DNA from 3 places in the Stappia sp. P2PMeth1 genome. Region 2 is predicted to be linked to each of the others. Evidence: riboswitches for the same ligand, from Rfam matches in the RefSeq annotation. Region 2 holds a riboswitch; each other region holds the start of a gene.
The links. A riboswitch is a leader RNA that binds a small molecule or an ion and turns the genes downstream of it on or off. The one in region 2 is predicted to bind cobalamin.
Positions count from the first base shown of each region.

Region 1: it holds a riboswitch for cobalamin, as region 2 does, so the genes downstream of both, cobU (bifunctional adenosylcobinamide kinase/adenosylcobinamide-phosphate guanylyltransferase) here and P2PM1_RS09475 (energy-coupling factor ABC transporter permease) in region 2, are expected to answer to the same signal.
Region 3: it holds a riboswitch for cobalamin, as region 2 does, so the genes downstream of both, P2PM1_RS19965 (TonB-dependent siderophore receptor) here and P2PM1_RS09475 (energy-coupling factor ABC transporter permease) in region 2, are expected to answer to the same signal.

Region 1 covers NZ_FYAW01000040.1:22,252-29,572, reverse strand. Annotated here, with positions in the region: gene P2PM1_RS21755 (MFS transporter) at 1-20, opposite strand, end outside; gene P2PM1_RS21750 (2OG-Fe(II) oxygenase) at 11-826, opposite strand; gene P2PM1_RS21745 (2OG-Fe(II) oxygenase) at 831-1,673, opposite strand; gene P2PM1_RS21740 (LysR family transcriptional regulator) at 1,881-2,759, shown strand; tRNA gene P2PM1_RS21735 (tRNA-Asn) at 2,903-2,977, opposite strand; cobalamin riboswitch at 3,235-3,461, shown strand; gene cobU (bifunctional adenosylcobinamide kinase/adenosylcobinamide-phosphate guanylyltransferase) at 3,586-4,167, shown strand; gene cobW (cobalamin biosynthesis protein CobW) at 4,164-5,291, shown strand; gene cobN (cobaltochelatase subunit CobN) at 5,323-7,321, shown strand, end outside.
Region 2 covers NZ_FYAW01000017.1:101,894-109,214, forward strand. Annotated here, with positions in the region: gene iolD (3D-(3,5/4)-trihydroxycyclohexane-1,2-dione acylhydrolase (decyclizing)) at 1-1,694, shown strand, start outside; gene iolE (myo-inosose-2 dehydratase) at 1,731-2,630, shown strand; gene iolB (5-deoxy-glucuronate isomerase) at 2,677-3,483, shown strand; gene P2PM1_RS09465 (DUF805 domain-containing protein) at 3,622-4,197, shown strand; gene P2PM1_RS09470 (HupE/UreJ family protein) at 4,454-5,065, opposite strand; gene P2PM1_RS09475 (energy-coupling factor ABC transporter permease) at 5,251-5,934, opposite strand; cobalamin riboswitch at 5,998-6,210, opposite strand; gene P2PM1_RS09480 (BCCT family transporter) at 6,615-7,321, opposite strand, start outside.
Region 3 covers NZ_FYAW01000035.1:9,837-17,157, forward strand. Annotated here, with positions in the region: gene P2PM1_RS19950 (sulfite exporter TauE/SafE family protein) at 1-137, opposite strand, end outside; gene P2PM1_RS19955 (nucleoside-diphosphate kinase) at 167-718, opposite strand; gene rnk (nucleoside diphosphate kinase regulator) at 883-1,314, opposite strand; cobalamin riboswitch at 1,742-1,958, shown strand; gene P2PM1_RS19965 (TonB-dependent siderophore receptor) at 2,136-4,133, shown strand; gene P2PM1_RS19970 (ABC transporter substrate-binding protein) at 4,108-5,007, shown strand; gene P2PM1_RS19975 (iron ABC transporter permease) at 5,004-6,002, shown strand; gene P2PM1_RS19980 (ABC transporter ATP-binding protein) at 5,999-6,802, shown strand; gene P2PM1_RS19985 (hypothetical protein) at 6,799-7,321, shown strand, end outside.

The sequences.
Region 1 (7,321 bases), on a different contig from region 2:
GCAGGGCGGGTCAGCTCCATACCGTCAGCGGCTCCCTGTCTCCCCGGTAGCCGAGAAAGCCCGAGATCGTCAGGCGGTCGATGCCCTCGCCGGGCAGCACCGCATGCAGCTTGCGCGCATTGAACAGGATCAGGTCGCCATTCTCCGGCTTTGCCGAATAGTTGCAGGGCGGAAGGTTCTCCAGCGGGATCGCGTAGTCGTCGCCGCGCTGATCGAGGAACTCCGCGTCCGACAGTTCGTCCTGCCACATCGCCAGTTCGCCGCCCGTTTCGGGGACATCGACATAGATGTTGATGCCGAATTGGCTGATCAGGGACGCGGCCTCCGGCGTGTCGGGGGCATGGCGGCCGAACATGTCGTGGTGAGCCTTGAGGGGAATGCCCGGCTTCATGCAGCGCGACAGGCCGACGAACATCTTGCGGCCGTAGAGCGTCTGCAGCGTGCAGCCGGCGCCCCAGGTCTCGTCCATGACGCAGCGGAATGTGTCCATCGGGCAGGGATAGGGATCGCAGGCCCTGCGCAGCAGGTTGAGATTGTCGAGCGCGGTGGCGAAATAGTGCTCGATGATCTCCGGCTTGCGGCCTGTTTCGAAATAGGACATGCCGATCCGGCCGACCTTGGGAGCGTTGAGATAGTCGCTATAGCCGGTGGACTTCAGTCCTTGCGAGATGGTTCGGCACGCCTCGGCGGAAATGAACTCCGGCACGCGCAGGACCTGGATCTCGTTGCGGATCAGGGCCAGAACGTCGTCCAGCGAGAGGGTGGGGGCGACGCGCACGGGATCGATCGGGGCGGCGGACGAGACATCGGGACGGGCAAGGGTCATGGCGTCAGCTCCAGTAGGTGAGCGGCTGGTCGTCGCCGCGATAGCCGATGAAGAAGGACACGGCCATGCGCGCCGTATCGTGCGGCGAAGCGACCGCGTGGATCTTGCGGGAATCAAAGATCAGCAGGTCGTCCCGTCCGGGCTTGACGATGACGTCGGGCGTCGGCAGGTCCTCGACGGCGATGCCGTATTTGCCCCGGCGCCTGCGGTCGAATTCCTCCGTCGTCATGTTGCGATGCCACATCAGCAGTTCGCCGCCCACTTCGGGGACCTGGAAATAGATGTTGGCGGCGAACTGGGCGAGCAGCGATTCCGCTTCCTCGATCCCCGGCGCATCCTCGGAGAAGATGTCATGGTGGGCGAGGAACGTCGTGTTCGGCTCCACCATCCGCGACAGGCCGACGAACATCTTGCGGCCGAACAGCGTCTGCAGGTTTGCACCCGCCGGCCAGATCTCGTCGAGAATGCCGCGCAGCGTGTCGAGGGGCGACCCGTACGGCTCGCAGGCCTTGCGGAAATCGTTCAGATGCTCCCGCGCGACCACGAAATAGCGCTCGATCAGTTCTGGCTTGAGCTCGGTCTCGTAGAAGGCCATGCCGATCTTGCGGACCTCCGAGACGTTGATGTAGGGCTCGAAACCGAGGGAGGCCTGCCCCCGAGAGATCAGTTCGCAGGACGGACCGTTCGCAAAGGCCGCAACCCGGATGACGCGGACCTCGCCCCTGGCGAGCGCCTTGAAATGCTCGCTGTTCAGACCGTACTTGTCGGTATGCATCACATAGGGCAAGCCGCCGGACGCCGGGCTGGCCTCGAAGCGTTCGACTTCAGTGGATAATGCAGTATCCATGTCGCCTCCTCATACTTCGTTGCGTTCTGGTCCGGAGCCTTGCACGTGCAGTCGTGACCAGCAGCCCGGCCAGGTGGCCGGTTGCGTGCCGGAGCATGCGGTTGACTGGTTTTTATGGGTGCAACCTATAGTATGAATGCGCCGCAGAGGCAGCCGCTCCGGCCGCAACTCTGTCGTGCCGCTACGTCACGAATGCTGCAGGGATCCATGCTCGCACCCGAAGTCATCCTGCTCCTGCGGCTGGCCGATCTCGGCACCCTGGCGGCTGTCGCCGAGGAGACGGGGATGACGCCGTCGGGCGTGTCCCGCATGGTGTCGCGCCTGGAGAAGCGCACCGGCATCAAGCTCGTGCACCGCTCGACCCGTCGGCTTGCCTTCACGCCGGAGGGCGCCGTCTTCATCGGCTATGCTCGCCGCATGCTTGCGCTCGCACAGGCGGCCGAGGTCGACCTGTCGCACCGGCACGGCGAGGTTCGCGGCCATCTGCGCGTCAATTGCGGCACCGCCTTCGCGCGGCACCGGTTGGCGCCGCTGCTGCCGGCGTTCCTGCGCCGACATCCGGCAGTGACGGTCGGGGTTTCGGTTTCCGACCACCGCATAGACCCGTTCGAGGAGCAGATCGACGTGACGATCCGCGTCGGCCTGCTGGACGACAGCGAGTTGATCGCGGCTCGCCTCGGCACGGTCCGCCGCGTCATCGCCGCAAGCCCCGCCTATCTGGAACGGCGCGGCACACCGACGACCGCCCAGGACCTGGCGAGCCATGACTGTCTGTTGCTGACCGGATTTCCCGGCCAAGCCTACTGGCCGATGATCGAGCAGGGAGCCGTGGTGCGGACGCCCGTCCGCGGGAGCGTCACCGCGGACAGCGCCGATACGCTGTTGCAGATGGCGATCGAGGGCGTCGGCATCATCCGTCTTGGGGACTTTCTCGGCAGGAAGGCGCTTGCCGAGGGGCAGCTCGTTGAACTGTTCCAAGGACAGCACGACGCGGATCCCAAGCCGATCTCCGCCCTGATGCTTCCCGGCCGCCAGGCCATTCCGCGCGTGCGCGCCTTTGTCGACTTCCTGAAGGAACGCGCGTAGGTCGTGGACTCGTAAGTCTGGCGAGAAACGGCACAGTTATGAATTCACGACCTAGAGCCCATTCGGCCGCAGGAAACCCGATATCGCCAGGCGGCGCATGTTTTCGGGAAGACTGGAGGATTTTTGGGAAGATAAGGAGGAAGTGGCTCCCCGGGCCGGATTCGAACCAGCGACCAAGCGGTTAACAGCCGCTTGCTCTACCACTGAGCTACCGGGGATCACGAAACACGCGGGGCATCCGCACCGCGTCGATGGCAGGCGTATAGCAAACTGCGCCGCCGCTTGCCAAGCCCTTTGTCGCAAAACTTTTCCACAGTCGGGGAGTGGGGAGGGGCGGGGAGCGTGCACCGGCAAGCTGCACCGGCAAGAGCCGCGGGCATCCGGCCGCATCCGCTGTGAGTGGAGCGGGCGCCGCTGCGGAAGCTTCCCGGAGCCGTCCACGTCTCGCTGCTGGACGCCGGCCCCTTCGGCAGGCTATGAGTCGTGATCTTCCGGTCCTTTCTGACGGACGAAGTCCGGTGAAAGGGGAAAGTCGGAATACGGTGGGGGAGGACCCAAGTCGGGCTCCCGAATCCGTAGCTGCCCCCGCAACTGTGAGCGGCGAGCCTTCCTGCATGAACCACTGGGCCTTTCGGTCCGGGAAGGGCAGGGCAAGGCCGCGACCCGCGAGCCAGGAGACGAGCCGGATCACCCGAGCCCCCGCCAAGGGGCCCGGCCCGAAACGTCACGCGCCGTCGGGTGGACGGCAGGAGGCCAGAATGTTCCCGTTGAAGGGCGCCCGCCGCTTCAGCCCTCCCGGCATATCCCGCTGCCGGACGGCTTGCGCGTGAGCGGCGCATCCGATTCTCCAACCGCCCCGGCTCCTGTCGCGGCCCGCACCGTGCTGGTGACGGGCGGCGCGCGCTCGGGCAAGAGCCTTTATGCCGAGGGGCTGGTGCTCGCCTCGGCGCGCGAGCGCGTCTATGTCGCCACCTGCACGCCCCATGACGAGGAGATGCGCCAGCGCATCGACCGCCACCGCGACCAGCGGGGCGAGGGCTGGCGGACCATCGAGGAGCCGCGCGACCTTGCCGGCGTCCTCGCTGCCGAGAGCACGGCGCAGCGCGCCATCCTCGTCGATTGCCTGACCCTGTGGCTCAGCAACCTGATTTTCGCTGAAGCCGATCCGGAAGCGGAGACGGCCCGGCTCGCCGGGGCGCTGCGCGCCGCGCCCGGCCCCATCGTTCTCGTCACCAACGAGGTCGGCTCGGGCATCGTGCCCGACAATGCGCTCGCCCGCCGCTTTCGCGACGAGCAGGGTCGCCTCAATCGCCGCATCGCGGAACTCGCCGATGTAGCGGTGCTTGTCGCCGCCGGCCTGCCGCTCGTTCTCAAGCCATCCCACCTCCAGCCGGAGATCCGCCTATGACCGCATCCACGCCCCGCACCGCCGGCAAGATCCCGGCCACCATCGTCACCGGCTTCCTCGGCGCCGGCAAGACGACGCTGCTCGCCAACCTGCTGCGCGAGGCAAAGGGCAAGCGCATCGGCCTCATCGTCAACGAGTTCGGCGACATGGGCTTCGATGGCTCGCTGGTCGACGGCTGCGCCGATCCGGACTGCGCCGCCGAAGAGGTGGTGGAGCTGACCAATGGCTGCATTTGCTGCACCGTCGCCGACGATTTCCTCCCCACGATGGAAATGCTGATCGCCCGCGACGAGGCGCCGGACCACATCGTCATCGAGACCTCGGGCCTTGCCCTGCCGCAGCCGCTGGTGCGCGCCTTCTCCTGGCCGAGCGTCAAGACCCGCGTGACGGTGGACGCGGTGGTGACGGTGGTGGATGCCGCAGCCGTCGCGGAAGGGCGGGTGACCGGCGACGAGGCGGCGCTGGCCGCGCAGCGCGCCGCCGACGAGGCGCTGGACCACGACAGCCCGGTGGAGGAACTGTTCGAGGACCAGCTCGTCTGCGCTGACCTCGTCGTGCTGAACAAGGCCGATCTCGTCGATGCGGCGACGCTGGAGCGGGTGCGGGCCGAGGTCGCCGGCCGCGTCCGCGCGGCGGTGGAGATCGTGGCGGCGGAAAAGGGCAGGCTCGCCGCCGACGTGCTGCTCGGCCGGATGAGCGCTTCGGAAGACGACATGCACGGGCGCGAGAGCCATCACGAGCATCATCACCACGACGACCACGACCACGACCACGATCACGACGATCATGATCATGACCATGACGATCATGATCACCACCATCACCATCATCACGACCACGACGACTTCGTCAGCCATGTGGTCGAGCTCGCCCCGCTCGCCTCGCTGAAGGATCTGGAGGCGCGCGTCGCCGCCGCCATGGCGGTGCCCGGCGTGCTGCGCATCAAGGGCGCGGTCGGCATCGAGGGCAAGGCCGCGCCGGCGATGGTGCAGGCGGTCGGCCCGCGCGTCGAGGCATGGTTCGCGCGCGACGCGCGCGCCCCCGGCCGGGTCGTGGTGATCGGCCTTGCCGGCTTCGACCTTGCCCGCGTCGAGGGTCTGCTCGCCAGCGCGCTCGCCGCCTGATCCATACGGCAGGCAAGGCGCAGGAGACGGCATGCATATTCTCGCAGGGCGCAGCGGGCGCATCGACCAGGGCGACGAGGCGGTCGATCTCGGCCAGTCGCCGGCCGATGTGGTGGTGCTGTCGGCGGCCGACACGGAACTCGCCTCGCTCGCCTCCGTGGCAGCAGGGGGCGGGGCGGGGCAGCCGAGCCTGCGGCTTGCCAACCTGATGGCCCTGTCGCACCCCTATTCGGTCGACATGTATGCCGAGCAGACGGTGGCGGGCTCGCGGCTGGTCGTGCTGCGCCTGCTCGGCGGGGCGGAATACTGGCCCTATGGCGTCGAGCGGCTGACCGAGGCGGCGCGCGGCCACGGCCTGCATCTGGCGGTGATGCCGGGCGACGACCGCTGGGACGCGGACCTTGCCGCCCGCTCCACGCTGCCCGTCGACGAGGTGATGCGCCTGTGGCGCTATCTCGCCGAAGGCGGGGCGGAAAACCTTCGCAACTTCCTGCGCTACGCCGCGCATCTGCTGGATGGGGCGCAGGAGCCCGATCCGCCGCGCCCGCTGCCGCGCGCCGGCCTGCTGCTGCCCGGCCGTGCGCACCCGACGCTGGCCGAGCTTAAGGCGAGCTGGACTGATCCGGCCGCCCCCGTCGCCGCCATCGTCTTCTACAGGGCCTTGATGCAGAGCGCGGCGACCGCGCCGGTCGAGGCCCTGTGCACGGCGCTGGCGGGCGAGGGCATCAACCCGCTGCCGGTCTTCGTCTCCTCGCTGAAGGAGGCCGAATCCGCCTCCGTCCTCGCCGCGCTGTTCGCCGAGGCGCCGCCCGCCGTGGTGCTCAACGCCACCGCCTTCGCCGTGTCGAAGGCCGGCGAGGCGCACAGCGGAACGCCGCTCGATGCGCCGGGCGTGCCGGTGCTGCAAGTGGTGTTCTCGTCCTCCTCGGAGGAGGGCTGGCGCGACGCCGATCAGGGCCTGTCGATCCGCGATCTCGCCATGCATGTGGTGATGCCGGAGGTGGACGGGCGCATTCTCACCCGCGCCGTCTCTTTCAAGGAGCAGGCCCCGCACGATCCGCTCACCCAGTCGGCGACCATGCGCTTCGTGCCGAAACCCGACCGGGTGGCCTTCGTCGCGGCCCAGGCCGCGCGGATCGCCCGCCTCGCCGCGACCCCGCCGGCGGAGCGCAAGGTGGCGCTGATCCTTGCCAACTATCCCAACAAGGACGGGCGCCTTGCCAATGGCGTCGGCCTCGACACGCCGGCCTCCTGCGCGCGCCTGTTGCAGGCGCTTGCCGCCGAGGGCTACCGCATCGACGGCGCGCCGCAGGGCTCTGCCGAGCTGATGGCGCGGATCAGCGACGGCCCGACCAACGACATCGCTGCCCGCCGCGTGCGCCATGGCGGCGCTGAGCTGCCGCTCGCCGACTATGCCGCGGCCTTTGCCCGGCTGCCGCAGGCGGTGCGCGAGGCGGTCACGGCGCGCTGGGGGCGGCCGCAAGACGATCCGCATGTGGAGGAGGGGGCGTTCCGCCTTGCCGTGACGCGCTTCGGAAATGCGGTCGTCGGCATCCAGCCGGCGCGCGGCTACAACATCGATCCCAAGGCGACCTATCACGACCCGGACCTGGTGCCGCCGCACCACTATTTCGCCTTCTACATCTGGCTGCGCGAAACCTTCGGCACCCATGCGGTGGTGCATCTGGGCAAGCACGGCAATCTCGAATGGCTGCCGGGCAAGGCGCTGGCGCTCTCCGAAAACTGCTTTCCGGAAGCCGTGCTCGGGCCGCTGCCCAACATCTATCCCTTCATCGTCAATGATCCGGGCGAGGGGGCGCAGGCCAAGCGCCGCACCTCCGCCGTCATCGTCGACCACCTGACGCCGCCGCTGGCGCGGGCCGAAAGCCACGGCGTTACCGCTGAGCTGGAAGTGCTGCTCGACGAATATTACCTGGCGCAGGGCGTCGACCCGCGCCGGCTGAAGGCGCTGACCCGCGACATTCTCGAGGCGGCGGAGCGGCACGGCCTCGACCGCGATATCGGCCTGA
Region 2 (7,321 bases):
TCTACGGCGTGCGCGACGAGCTGCCGACCTGGCGCGGCCACAACGAGCAGGGCATGGCCCATGCCGCCATCGCCTATGCCAAACAGCTCGGCCGCCGCCGGACGATGGCTGTGACCTCCTCCATCGGCCCCGGCGCCACCAACATGCTGACCGCCGCGGCGATGGCCCATGTCAACCGCCTGCCGGTGCTGTTCCTGCCCGGCGACGTCTTCGCGGGGCGTGCGCCCGACCCGGTGCTGCAGCAATTGGAGGACTTCGGCGACGGCACCTTGAGCGTCAACGACTGCTTCCGCCCCGTCTCGCGCTATTTCGACCGCATCGCCCGGCCCGAGCAGCTCTTGACCGCGCTGCCGCGCGCCTTCCGCACGATGACCGATCCGGCCGAGTGCGGCCCGGTCACCCTGGCCTTCTGCCAGGACGTGCAGACCGAGGCGTTCGACTGGCCGGAAAGCTTCTTTGCGCCGAAGGTCTGGCGCATGCGCCGGCCGCAGCCGGACCCGGCGGAGCTTGACGAGGTGGCGCGCCTGCTCGCCTCGGCCGAGCGTCCGGTCATCGTCGCCGGCGGCGGCGTCCATTATTCCTTTGCACATCAGGCACTTGCCCGATTCGCTGAAGACCATGGCATCCCGGTCGTCGAGACCCAGGCCGGCAAGTCGGCGCTCGCCTGGGACCATCCGCTCAATCTCGGCTCGGTCGGCGTCACCGGCTCCTCGGCGGCGAATGCGGTCGCTCGCGAGGCCGATGTGGTGATCGGCGTCGGCACCCGCTTCCAGGACTTCACGACCGGGTCCTGGTCGCTGTTCGCCCGGCCGGGCCGCAAGCTCGTCAGCCTCAATGTCACGCCCTACGATGCGGCCAAGCACGGCGCCGTGCCGCTGTGCGCCGATGCGCGCGACGGGCTGGAGGCCCTGAGCCGGGCGCTTGGCGACAAGCGTTTCGCGGCCCCGCCGGCCGACCTCAAGCGTGATTGGATTGCCGCCGTGGATGCCGCGACAGCCCCGCCGCCCGACGGCAACGCGCTGCCGAGCGATGCCCAGGTGATCGGCGCCGTCCAGCGCAATGTCGCTGAAAACGCTGTGGTTTTCTGCGCGTCCGGCGGCCTGCCGGGCGAGCTGCACAAGCTCTGGAAGGCCTCCTGGCCGATGGGCTATCACATGGAATACGGCTTCTCCTGCATGGGTTACGAGATCGCCGGCGGGCTCGGCGCCAAGATGGCGCAGCCCGAGCGCGAGGTCGTCGTCATGGTCGGCGACGGCTCCTATATGATGATGAATTCCGAGCTCGCGACCTCGGTGATGCTGGGCCGCAAGCTCATTGTCGTGCTGCTCGACAATCGCGGCTTCGGCTGCATCAACCGCCTGCAACGGGCGACCGGCGGCGAGAGCTTCAACAACCTGCTCGACACCGCCCGCCATGTGGTGCCGAGCGACATCGACTTCGCCGCCCACGCCGCATCGATGGGCGCCATCGCCGAGAAGGTCGACGACATTGCCGGGCTGGAGGCAGCCTTGGTGCGGGCGCGGGCGTCGGAGCGCAGCCATGTCATCGTCATCGACACCGATCCGCTGGCGACGACCGAGGCCGGCGGCCACTGGTGGGACGTTGCGGTGCCGGAGGTCTCGCCTAGGGATGCGGTCCGCTCCGCCCGTGCGTCTTATGAAAATGCCCTGAAGAAACAAAACCTTGTCGACTAGTCTTCACCCCGCTTCGACCCTTTGAAGGCGCAACAGATGATCCTCTACGGCACCAATCCGATTGCCTGGTCCAACGACGACGACCAGAGCCTCGGCGCCCATATTTCGCTTGAAACCTGCCTGTCGCAGGCCGCCGAGATCGGCTTCGACGGCATCGAGAATGGCCACAAGTTTCCGACCGACCCGGCGGAATTGGCGAAAACGCTGGCGCCGCACGGGCTGAAATTCGTCTCGGCTTGGTACTCGCTGCAACTGCTGACCCGCTCGGCCGAGGCCGAGATCGAGGCGATCGGCGCGCATCTGGCGCGGCTGAAGGCGATGGGCTCGCCGGTGCTGATCGCCTGCGAGACCTCCAACGCTATCCACGGCAACGATACTGTCGCGGTCAACGACCGGCCCCGTCTCGACCGGGAGCGATTCGCTGCCTTTTGCGCCGATCTGGAGCAGGTCGCGGCCCATTGCGCGGCGCAAGGCGTGCCCCTCGTCTACCATCACCACATGGGCACCATCGTTGAAAGCGAAGAGGAAATCGACGCGCTGATGGAGCTGACCGGCCCGGCGACGCGGCTGCTGCTCGACACCGGCCACGCCTATTTCGGCGGCGGCGATCCGGCGCGGCTCGCTGAAAAGCATATGGGCCGCGTTTCACATATCCACGCCAAGAACGTGCGCCCGGATGTAATGGCAGAGGTTCGCGAGGAGGGGCTGAGCTTCCTCGAAGGCGTGCGGCGGGGCGTCTTCACCGTGCCGGGCGACCCCGAAGGCGGGGTCGATTTCGCGCCGGTGCTGAAGACCGCGGCGAAGCACGAGTATTCGGGCTGGCTGGTCATCGAGGCGGAGCAGGACCCGGAGGTTCGTGACCCGGTGACCTACCAGTCGATGGGGCTGAAGGCGCTCAAAGCAATGGCCCGCGAGACCGGCCTCGACCGGGGATAAGGCGGGCCGCAGGGCCGCGACACACACGAGACGGGAGAGGGACGCCATGGCTGATCTGCTGGTGAAACCAACGGCTAAGCACGGCAAGGTGCACGACATCACGCCGCAGAGCGCCGGCTGGTCCTATGTCGGGTTCACGCTCTACCGGCTGGCGCCGGGCGAGAGCGCGAGCGAGGCGACGGGCGAGCGCGAGGCGATCCTGGTGCTGGTCGAGGGGCGGGCCGAACTCAGCGCCGGCGGGGTCGCCTTCGGCGAGCGGGGCGAGCGGATGAGCGTCTTCGAGCGCAAGCCGCCGCACTGCCTCTATGTGCCGAACGGCTCGACCTGGGAGGCGAGGGCGACGACCGCGCTGACGCTGGCCGTCTGCACCGCGCCGGGCAGCGGCGGGCACGCGGCCGGGATGATCGAGAACATCGGTTTCGAGACGCGCGGCAAGGGCACCAATACCCGCTACATCCACCCCATCGCGATGGAGGACAAGGACGTCACCGACAGCCTGCTGGTGACGGAGGTTTTCACGCCGCAGGGCCATTGGTCGTCCTACCCGCCGCATCGGCATGACGAGGACAACTACCCCGACATGACCTATCTGGAAGAGACCTATTACCACCGTCTCGACCCGGCGACGGGCTTCGGCATCCAGCGCGTCTTCACCGAGGACGGCAGCCTCGACGAGACGATGGCGGTGTCGGACGGCGACGTCGTGCTGGTCCCGAAAGGGCATCACCCCTGCGGGGCGCCCTATGGCTACCAGATGTATTATCTGAACGTGATGGCCGGCCCCTTGCGCAAATGGCGCTTCAAGAACCACCCAGACCACGACTGGATCGCGCAGCGCGACGCCAAGGCGTAACAGCGAGGCCGAACCGCAAAAAGGCAGCGGTTGCAGTCCCCGGTTAACCGAGATCGCAGATTGCGCAGAACTGTCATTTTGTCCTCACCTGCGCAATGCTAGCTTGCGGCCATTGACGCTCTGGTTGCAGGTGATTGCATGTTAGAGAATTTCTACAGCCCGAAGGGGCGCATGGGACGGATCGACTGGCTGATCTGCTCGATCCTCACCTTCCTCATCGCCTTTGGCAGTCTCGTTTTCTTGGTCACGTACAAGAAACTGTACGGGCCGATGCCACTGGGGGTGTCCCTCCTGATGATCGTCATCGGGCTGGCCATGATCTGGGCGAACTTCTGCCTGTCATCGCGCCGACTGCATGATATCGACCGCAGCGCCTGGTGGTATATGCTGCTCTTTGTCCCCCTGATCGGCGGGGCGGTCCTGTTTGTGCTCTGCCTGTTTTTCCCCGGAACGCAGGGCGCCAATCGCTTCGGCCCGTCGCGCTCGGGCGGCGAGGCCCACGCAGGCTCCGGGGCAGTATCCGGGCTGACGGCGGACGAGATCGACGAGTTGATCCGCCGGCACGCTGCAGGCCAGAGCAGCAGCGGCAGCCGGACTGCGATGTCGGCGAGCGGCCTGCCGCCGCAGGGCCAGCCTGTCGTGGTGGAAAAGCGCCGCGTGCCGCCGGGCGGCGGCACTGCCCGCACGACCTTCGGCCGTCGAGGGCTTGTCTGACCGGCGCAATGGATTGAATTTCCTGAGAAAAAACGCCCGGACGAGGTCCCGCTCGTCCGAGCTATTTTGTGGTGCCGTTTTTTGAGAAATTTCGAGACGGATTTTGCAAAATTCCGTCTCAAACGGCCCGGATTTCGAGACGGGCCTCTCAATATCGAGAAAACCCGTGGTCACGCCGGCTCACGCGGCGATTTTCGCGCCTCGCCGGGGCAGGTGGGGCAGGCGGGGCGAGGTTGTCCCCGCCGCCCGGACCGGTTTATCCACCGAGGACGAGCGCGGCACCGGCGAGGGCCGTCAGGCCGCCGAGCACCCGCGTGACGGCGTTGCCGCGCGAGGAGGCGAGCTTGCCGAGGCCATAGCCGAGCGCGATGCCGGCGGCATGCAGCAGGGCGGTGGCGAGGGCGAAGCCGGCGCCATAGGCGAACTCAGTTGCCGCGCCGATCTCGCCGCCATGGGCATGGCCGTGGAACAGGGCGAAGGCGGCAACGACGGCGGCCGAGCCGGCAACCGGCAGCCGCACGGCGAGCGCCACCAGCAGGCCGAGCGCGACGACCGAGGCAAGGATCGCCGGTTCGACGAAGGGAAGGGCGATGCCGGCCAGCGCCAGGACGAAGCCGAGCAGCATGGTGCCGACGAAGGCGGCCGGCACGATATAGACGGCGCGGCCGCCGATCTGCCAGGCCCACAGGCCGACGGCGACCATCGCCAGGATGTGGTCGGCGCCGAACAGCGGATGGCTGAAGCCGGCGGCGAAGGAGCCGTGCTCGCCCGGATGGAGATGGGCAAGGGCGGGCGTCGCGGTGAGCGCCAGGGCGGCGGCGGTCGCAGCGAAGGCAGCGGCGCGCCGGGCAAAAGTGAACCTCGTCATGCAGTCGATCCTTTTCTCAAGTCGATCCGGCGCCCCGGAATGGGTCGCGCCATTGCTTCAGGTCCTGTCAGTCGTTCAGTCAGGCAGGCTTTTCAGGCAGGTTTTCAGTCAGGCAGATTGGCAGTTTGGCAGATAGGCAGTTTGTCAGGTCGCCGGCCGCACGCGGCGGCCGGCGACGCGCGCCGTCAGGCGGCGGCGTGGTAGAGGCGCTGCTGGAAGACGAGGCCGGTGCGGGCCTTGTCGAGCAGCTTGGCGCCGGCGAGCACGGCAAGGTCGACCAGCGGTTCGACGATGATCACCGTCAGATAGGCGAGGCCGAAGCTGCCGACATCGGCAAGGTTCTCGGCGCTGAAGCCGCCGCCATAGAACGCCCAGAACGCCACCCAGGCGACGATGCCGCCCTGGTAGCTGGTGGAAAGGGCCAGCGCCTGCTTGTAGCTGACGTCCTTGTAGGCGGTCTTCGCCGGGATGATGCGGCGCGCCAGGAGGCTCATGGCGAACAGCGGCACGATCAGCGTCGTCAGGTTCATGCCGTATTGCGGCAGGTCGTCGGGCGCGAAGAACAGGCCCTGGGTGAGCAGGCCGAGCGCCAGGCCGATGCCGGCGGGACCGGCGCCGAGCATCAGGTAGAGCGTCGAGCCGAGAATGATATGGACCTCGGAGACGCCGACCGGCTTGGTCGGCAGCACTTCGAAGAAGCAGAAGACCAGCGCGGTGGCGATCACCGAGCGGACGAGGAGGGCGGCAAGGCCGCCGTCGCGGCGGATCGTGTCGAGCGACATCTTGCCGATCAGGCCGACGGAGGCGGCGGCGGTCGCCACGCTGAGAAGGATCTTGGCGCCGTCGACGACGCCGGGTTCGATATGCATGCAAGCCTCCTTGGCGCACCCACCGTGCGCGAAGCCAGGGACAGGATGGCGCGAGGGGCCCCCCGACGCGCCGTGATCGATGGCAGGTCTCCTGGCTCGCGGTTCCTCGCGCCTGTCCGCCTTCCCGGCTCAAGGCCAGTGGCATTCGGACAGCGCTCGCCGCTCACAGTTGCGGGGGCAGCCACGGTCTTGGCCCCTGTTGGGTACGCCGCACCGTGTTCCCTTTTCACCCGCGTCCGGCTTTGCCACGCGGGAACCATCGGTTGCGATGCTAGAGGGCGGGGCGTTGGCGTGACAAGATCAATTTTCGTCCGATCCTGTTCCGCGTGCGCCATCCCCGGACGCGGCGAAGCCGGAGATCCGGGAACCATTGGTGCCTTTGGCGCTATCGAGGCGGGAACACATCGCCACCCCCACGGCTGTCATACCTGCGAAGGCAGGTATCCAGTATCCGCCGGGCTGGTGGGTTTGCGAAAGCGGATGCCCCTCGACGAGGGGCGCTCGCGGCAGCGCCGAGGCTTGAGCCGAACCGTTCGTGGTTACTGGATCCCGGTCTTCGGCTGCGCCGAAACCGGGACGACAGCCCAGGGGTGGGCGCGCGTCGGTGTGAAGCAGGATGCCTCTCCTTGCGTCTTCCCGGACGGCGCGGCAGCGCCGAGCCGGGACCGGGGAGCCAAGCGTCACCGCTCCTCGGTCTGCAAACCCTTGAAGATCGCCACGCACATCAAGAGCAGGACGAGCGTGAAGGGCAGGCCGGTGGAGATGACCATGGCCTGCAAGGCGCCGAGCCCGCCGCCGATCAGCAGCACGATGGCCACCAGCCCCTCAAAGGTGCACCAGAACACCCGCTGCGGCACCGGCGCGTCGACCTTGCCGCCGGCGGTGATCGTGTCGATCACCAGCGAGCCCGAATCGGACGAGGTGACGAAGAACACGATGACCAGCACGATGCCGATGGTGGAGGTGATGGAGGCGAGCGGCAGGCCCTCGAGCATGGCGAAGAGCGACAGTTCCGGGCTGTAGCTGTCGATCACATTGGCCTTGACCGCGCTGGTCGCCGGGTCGGAGAGGACCTGGTCGATGGCAACGCCGCCGAACACCGCCATCCACAGCACGCAGACCAGCGAGGGGATCAGCAGCACGCAGGTGATGAACTCGCGCACCGTGCGGCCGCGGCTGACCCGGGCGATGAACATGCCGACAAAGGGCGACCAGGAGATCCACCAGGCCCAGTAGAAGGCCGTCCAGCCCTGGCGGTAGTCGTCGTCGGTGCGGCCGATCGGGTTCGACAGGCCGCCGAGATCGGCGCCATAGGCGAGGAGGCCGGTGACGAAGTCGCTGAGGATCGCGAGCGTCGGGCCGGCGAGCAGCACGAACAGCAGCAGCG
Region 3 (7,321 bases), on a different contig from region 2:
CTCGTCGCATTGGCCGCCACCACCGGCACGCCGGTATAGACGAGCGCGGGGAAGGTGAGGAAGGTGCCGCCTCCCGCGACCGTGTTGAGCATGCCGGCGGCGAAGGCCGCCGCCGCCAGCACCAGGTAATCGAGCATGGCTGTCGTCTCCAGATCGGACGCGGGCGTCAGGCCGCCGAGGGGCCGGGGTCTTCCGGCCCCTTATAGCCGCCGGCCGGCGGGCCGTCCGCGCCGGGCAGGGCGCCATGCACCAGTTTCAGCACGGGCCGGCGCCGCGCCGGCTCGGGAATCGCCTGCGGCAGGCCCTCCGGCGTCGTGCCGCCGCGCCGGGCGGCCTCCGGCTGGAAGTGGACCTTCTGCAGCAGGACCCGCTCGGGGTGTCCGGCCGCATCCGTCAGAACGAACTCCTCGCCCTCCGACAGGCCGAGCAGGGCCAGCCCGCGCCGGGTGGTGATCGGCAGGAACATCCCCATCGGCATGGACAGGTGGTCGTGCGAGATCACCCGCGTGTCGGGCGGGCGGCCGTCGACGCTGTAGGTGACGCGGCTGCTCAAGGTGGCGACCGTCTCCGGCACGTCCTCGCGGAAGACGATGGTCGCCGTCTCGAGCTTGCGCTTGAGGATCGGCACGAGAGGGTCCTCGCGGCCGCGGCGGCGGTCGCGCATCACCTCGAGAATGGTGAAATCCTTGGTGGTCAGGATGCAGGTCTCGGTGGACATCGCAGGTCTCCAGCGCTCCGTCCGTGGAGCGGCAAAGGTGAAACGGATCGGAGTCCCCTGGCTGCCGGGTCGGCAGCGCAGGGGTTAGGATCCTGCGATGAGACAGCCTCCGAAAATCGCCAGCCGGTCGCGTGGCTTCGGCTCTTTCGTCGACGCGGTGGCGCTCATGCCGGCCGCGCCTCGGCCTCGGCCACGGCGGGGGGCTCGACGCTCTCCACGGTCAGCCGGTGGGTGCGCCCGTCGAGAGCCGTCCAGTCGATGGACTGGCCGGCGGACAGGCCGACCAAGGCGGCGCCGATCGGGGTGAGGACGGAAATCTTGCCCTCGGCGATATTGGCCTCGCCCGGGAAGACCAGCGTCACGGAGCGGTCCTCGCCGGCATCGGTGGTGAAGCGCAGCCGCGATCCCATGCGCACGACGTCGGCGGCAATGCGCCGGTCGTCGACGATGCGGGCCCGGTCGAGCTCGCTCGCCAACTGCTCGGCGACAGCGGGATTGCGGGTGGAAATGGACTCGGCAAGCCCGGACAGCCGCTCGTGGTCGGAGCGGGTCACGGTGATGGCGGGCTTGCGCCGCTTGCGGGTATCTGGAGCCATTCTCGGCGTCCTTGCAATGTTGTAAGGCCGCCGACGCACAAAGGCGCGCGTCGGGCGGTCTGGATCTCGTGAGGGGAAGTGTTCGCCGCCGTTATGGCCTGCTGTGTGCCCGCGAGGGGACGAGCCGGCCTATGCCCCGCGGCCGGGGCGCGACGCGACCTAGCCGGGGGTCAGTGTCCCGCGATGGGGCACACCCTGAAAACGCAAATCTGGCGCGGTGCGGTCGTGTTCATGCCCCGAAGGTCGGTGCTTGGCCGGCGAAAGTCAAGTGGTGGCTTTTGCGACCCGGCGACGGCGGGAACGGATTCGCCCACTGGAGGGAGCACGCCTCCCGCCCCGCCGCGCCCGGAGATCACCTGACGCAGCGTCCGGTTGCAGCGGCGAAGGGGACGGCGACAGACGATTGACTCGGGCGCGCGAAACCGCTCTCTTTGACGCCGACAGAGGTTCCGGACATGTCCGGATGAAAAGGGAACACGGTGAGGCGTACCCAACAGGGACCGAAACCGTGGCTGCCCCCGCAACTGTGAACGGAGAGTGGACGTTCGAAGGCCACTGACCCCGCCGGCAAAGGCAGGGTTGGGAAGGTGAATGTCCGCGATGACCCGTGAGCCAGGAGACCTGCCCCTGTCGGTCACCCGATCTTCGACGCGGGGTGTGTCGAGGCGCGGCTTTCCGTTGAGGTGACACCCGAAACCGCCTGCGCCCGCAGGCCGCCGCCTTGCGCCGTCGCGCTGGGGGCGTGCCTGCGTCCGCCGGCTCGTGCCGTATCGCGACGGAGCGCCGAGGGGCATTCCGGCGCACGTCAGGGGTGTGTCTGGATGAGGTTCATTTTGGGGGGCGCCTTGCGCGCCGGGCCGTTGGCTGCCGTGCTGGGGGCCGGAATGGGGGCGGCGATGATTGCCGCGCCGGGCGAGACCCGCGCTCAGGGTTTTGAAACGCCGGGTCTTGAAGATGAGGCGACGCAGCTCGACCGGATCGTCGTCTCGGCCGGGCGCACGCCGGTCGCCGCCGAGGCGGTGGGCCGGGCGCATACGGTGATCACCGCCGAGGAGCTGGAGACGACGCAGACGCGCTATGTCGCCGATGCGCTGCGCAAGGTGCCGGGCATCGCCGTCTCGCGCACCGGCGGCAATGGCGGCATGACGCAGATCCGCATCCGCGGCTCGGAGGCCAACCACGTTCTGGTGCTGATCGACGGCGTCGAGGTGGCGGCGACCTCCAGCGGCGAGTTCGACTTCGGCGGATTGCAGGTTGCCGACATCGAGCGGATCGAGGTGCTGCGCGGCCCGCAAAGCGCCATCTACGGCTCCAATGCCAGCTCCGGCGTCATCGCCATCACCACCAAGGGCGGCATCCGCAACGACCTGAAGATCACCGGCCGGGCGGAAACCGGCACCGACAAGACGGTGGCCGGCCATGTCGGCGTGCGCGGCGGCGGCGAGAGATACGACATCGCGGTCTCCGGCGCCTGGCGCCAGAACGAGGGCTTCAACATCTCGCAATTCGGCTCCGAGAAGGACGGCGACCGCAACGCCACGCTGAACGGCCGCTTCAACTGGGACATCACCGACGCGCTGAGCCTCGATCTCAGCGCCCGCTATGTCGACCGCAAGTCGGACACGGACGACCAGGATTCCGCCTGGCCGCCGACGCCGACGGAGGGCCTCGTCATCGACACGCCCGGCTACAACGCGACGAAGGAGTTCTACACCGGCGTCGGCCTGTCCTGGTCGCTGTTCGACGACCGGCTGGTGCAGAAGGCGCGGGCCAAATACACCGGGCTGGAGCGGCGCGGCTTCAATACCGGCAGCCTGAACGGCAACGACGACCGCCGGCTGCACCTCAGCTATCAGGCGACGGTGACGGCGGCGACGCCGGACTTCCTCGATGCAGAACACAGTCTGACCGGCGCCGTCGAATGGGAGCGCGAGCACTACAAGAACGCCTTTCCCGCTTTCGATCCCTCGCAGATCCCCGGCAAACAGCGCGACCTGACCAGCTATGTCGCCGAGTATCGCGGCGCCTTCCTCGACACGGTGTTCCTTGGAGCGGGCCTGCGCTACGACCGCAACGACCAGTTCAAGGACACGCTGACCTACAGCGCCAGCGCCGCCTATCTGCTGCGCGAGACCGGCACGCGCTTCCATGCCTCGATCGGCACCGGCGTCACCAATCCGACCTTCTTCGAGCAGTTCGGCTTCATCCCGGCGAGCTTCACCGGCAATCCGAACCTCAGGCCGGAGAAGAACTTCGCCTGGGACATCGGCATCGAGCAGCGGTTCTGGGACGGTCGCGCCGTCGCCGATGTGACCTATTTCAACGAGCGGCTGGAGGACGAGATCTGGACGCCCTGGGTGCCGGGCGTCGGCTCCTCGCCGGCCAATATGGCGGGCACCAGCAAGCGCCAGGGCATCGAGGTGTCGCTCGGTGTCGAACTGCTCGCCGACCTCTCCGTCAAGGGCACCTATACCTATCTCGATGCGACCGAGCCGAGCGGGCTGGAGGAAGTGCGCCGGCCCAAGCACTCGGCCTCGCTCAGCCTGGTGCGCGGCTTCGACGAGGGACGGGGAACCGTCTTTCTCGATGCGATCTTCAACGGCCGGATGAAGGACAGCGAGTTCATCAGTGCGACGCCGCAGACCCGGGTGACGCTCGCCGAGTATTTCCTCGTCAATGTCGGTGCCGACTACAAGGTCTCGGAGAATTTCACGGTCTATGGACGGGTCGAGAACCTGCTCGATCAGCGCTACCAGGAAGTCTACAGCTATCGGGCACAAGGATTGACCGCCTATGCGGGCATCAAGGCAAGCTTCTGACGCAAGGCGCGGGGCGGCGGGGCGTGTCCTCGCCGTCCTGCTGGCGCTGACTGCTCCGACTGTTGCTCCGGCAGCGGGCGAGGCGCCCCGGCGCGTCGTCTCGATGAACCTGTGCACCGACCAGATCGCCATGCTGGTGGCCGCGCCCGGCCAGCTCGTCTCGGTCTCGCATCTGGCGGCGAGGCCGGACGTCTCGTTGATGAGCGCTGAGGCGGCGGGGCTCGCGATCAATCACGGGCTGGCGGAGGAGATCTTCCGCCTCGATCCCGACCTGGTGGTGGCCGGCACCTATACGACGCGGGCGACGGTCAACCTGTTGCGGCGCCTGGGGCGCCGGGTGGAGGAATTCCGCCCCGAGGCGAGCTTCGCCGACATTCGCGAAAACGTCCGCCGGATGGGCGAGCTGCTGGGGCGCGAGGCTGAGGCCGCGCGGCTGATCGCCGCCTTCGATGCCGAGGCGGCGGCCCTTGCCGCCGCACCGCCGGGCGAAGATGCGCCGGTGCTCGGCTCCTTTGGCGCCAACAGCTACACGTCGGGTGCCGGCACGCTGGAAAACGCCATCGTCGGCGCGGCGGGCCTGCGCCATCTCGGCGAGGACCTGGCGATCACCGGCACGACGCGGCTGCCGCTGGAGGCCTTGGTGCTGGCCGATCCGGACTATGTGCTGCTGTGGGAGCGCTCGCGCAATGATCCCTCGCGGGCGGCGGACATCCTGCGCCATCCGGCGCTCGATGCGCGGTTTTCGAGCGAGCGGCGGCTTTCCGCCGACAGCCGCGCCTGGATCTGCGGCACGCCGCTGACGCTGGAGGCGGTCAAGCGGCTGCGGGCGGCGGTGCTCGGCCAGACTTCCCTGCGCAGGGAGGAGGGCCGATGAGCGCGGACCGGCGCTATCCGCTGCTGCTGGCGGGCCTTGGCCTGCTGGCCGCGCTGCTGTTCCTCGCCTCGCTCGGGATCGGCCAGGTGTGGATCGATCCGCTGACGCTGGCGGCAGCGTTCAACGACACGGACAGCGCCGAGGCGCTGATCCTCGCCGAGATCCGCCTGCCGCGTGCGCTGCTGGGCGCGGGTATCGGCGCGATCCTCGGCCTGTCGGGGGCGGTGCTGCAGGGCTTCCTGCGCAATCCGCTGGCCGAGCCGGGCCTGCTCGGCATTTCCGCCAGTGCCTCGCTCGGCGCGGTGATCGCGATCTATGCCGGGCTGACGGCGCTGCACCCCTACGCGCTGCCGCTCTGCGCGCTGGCCGGCGCGCTGATCGCGGTGATGCTGGTGCAGATGCTGGTGGGGCGCTCGGGCGATATCCTGGTGATCATCCTTGCCGGTGTCGCGCTGTCCTCGCTCGCCGGGGCGCTAACCTCGCTGGCGCTGAACCTGTCGCCGAGCCCCTTCGCAGCGCTGGAAATCGTCTTCTGGATGCTCGGCTCGCTGACCGACCGCAGCCTTGTCCATGTCGGGCTGGCGCTGCCGTTCATCGCGGTCGGCGGCATCATGCTGGCGCTGACGGGGCGGGCGCTCGATGCGCTGGCGCTCGGGCCCGATGTCGCCCGCAGCCTCGGCATCGACCTCGACCGCACCCGGGTGCTGGCGGTGGTGGGCACCGCCATCGGCGTCGGCGGGGCGACGGCGGTGAGCGGCGCCATCGGCTTTGTCGGGCTGATCGTGCCGCATCTGCTGCGCCCGCTCGTCGGCCACCGGCCCTCGCGCCTGCTGCCGGCAAGCGCGCTGGGCGGGGCGGCCTTCCTGCTGGCCGCCGATATCGCCGTGCGGGTGGTGATGCCGGATCGCGACCTGAAGCTCGGCGTCGTCACCGCCCTTCTCGGCGCGCCGTTCTTCCTCTGGCTGCTCATCAGCCTGCGCGGGAGGTCGGCATGATCCGTCTCGACTGCGACAGCGTCACCGTGCGCCGGGGCGCGCGCGAGACCTTGCGGGGGATCTCGTTTTCCTGCGACCGGCCGCAGCTCGTCGGCGTGATCGGCCCGAACGGGGCGGGCAAGTCGACCCTGATGCGGGCGATGGCCGGATTGCAGGCCCATGCGGGCAGTATCCGCTGGCAGGGACGGGAGCTTGCCGCGATGCCGGCAAGCGAACGGGCCCGGCTGATCGGCTACATGCCGCAGGAGCGGACGGTGCACTGGCCGATGGAGTGCATCGAAGTGGTGCTGCTGGGGCGCCTGCCGCATCGCGGCGGGTTCGGCGGGGCCTCGGCGCACGACCTGCGCCAGGCCCGCGAGGCGATGGAGCGGATGGACGTCACCGGCTTTGCCCGCCGGCCCTTCGACACGCTGTCGGGCGGCGAGCAGGCGCGGGTGCTGATCGCCCGGATGCTGGCGCAGGCCCCGCATGCCTGCATCGCCGACGAGCCGGTGAACGGCCTCGACCCGGCGCACCAGATCGCCCTGATGCAGGTGCTGGCCGACCTTGTCGCGGAAGGGCGGCCGGTCTTCGTGTCGCTGCACGACCTGACGCTGGCGAGCCGCTGGTGCGACCGGCTGCTGCTGCTCGACGGCGGACGGCTCGTTGCCGACGGGGCGCCGGGCGAGGTGCTGAACGAGGCCCGCCTTGCCGGCGTCTACGGCATCCGCGCCGAACATATCGACATCGGGGGGCGGCCGTCCGTCGTCCCCAGCGATCTGATTGCCAGGGAGAGATCCGAATGGGAGACAGCGCAATGACCACGCCGAGCCTCATCGATATTCTCGCGGAACGGCTGGCCGACCGCGATGCCGGCTGGAGCATCGGCTCCTTCGGCGCCATCGCCGAGTTTCACCAGCGGACCGACGACGAGCTGCGCCTCGACCGGCCGCAGGAGCTGTGCCGGGTGACCGGCAAGGGCGGCATCCGCCTCGATCCGCAGGCGGTGAGTGAGGCGACGGCGCTCGCCTTCGAGACGCTGAGCCCGCGTGCGCATCGCTGGGGCCAGGGGCTGGCGCTGTGCCTGCCCGAGGACCGCGCGGGCGTGCCGCGCCGCGAGGTGCTGAGCGAGCTGGGGCCGGACGCAGATGCCTTGCGCGAGGAGGAGAGGGGCGCGGTGCTGTTCGACATGGGGCTGGCGCAGCCGCAGGTCGAGTTCTGCATCCGCACCAGCGATCCCGACCTGCTGGCGATCCTGCGGAAGACGGCAGGTCGGTCGGTGATGGATCCGCAGAACCCGGCGATGGCGGCGATCCTGCGGGCGCATCCGCACCGGGTGG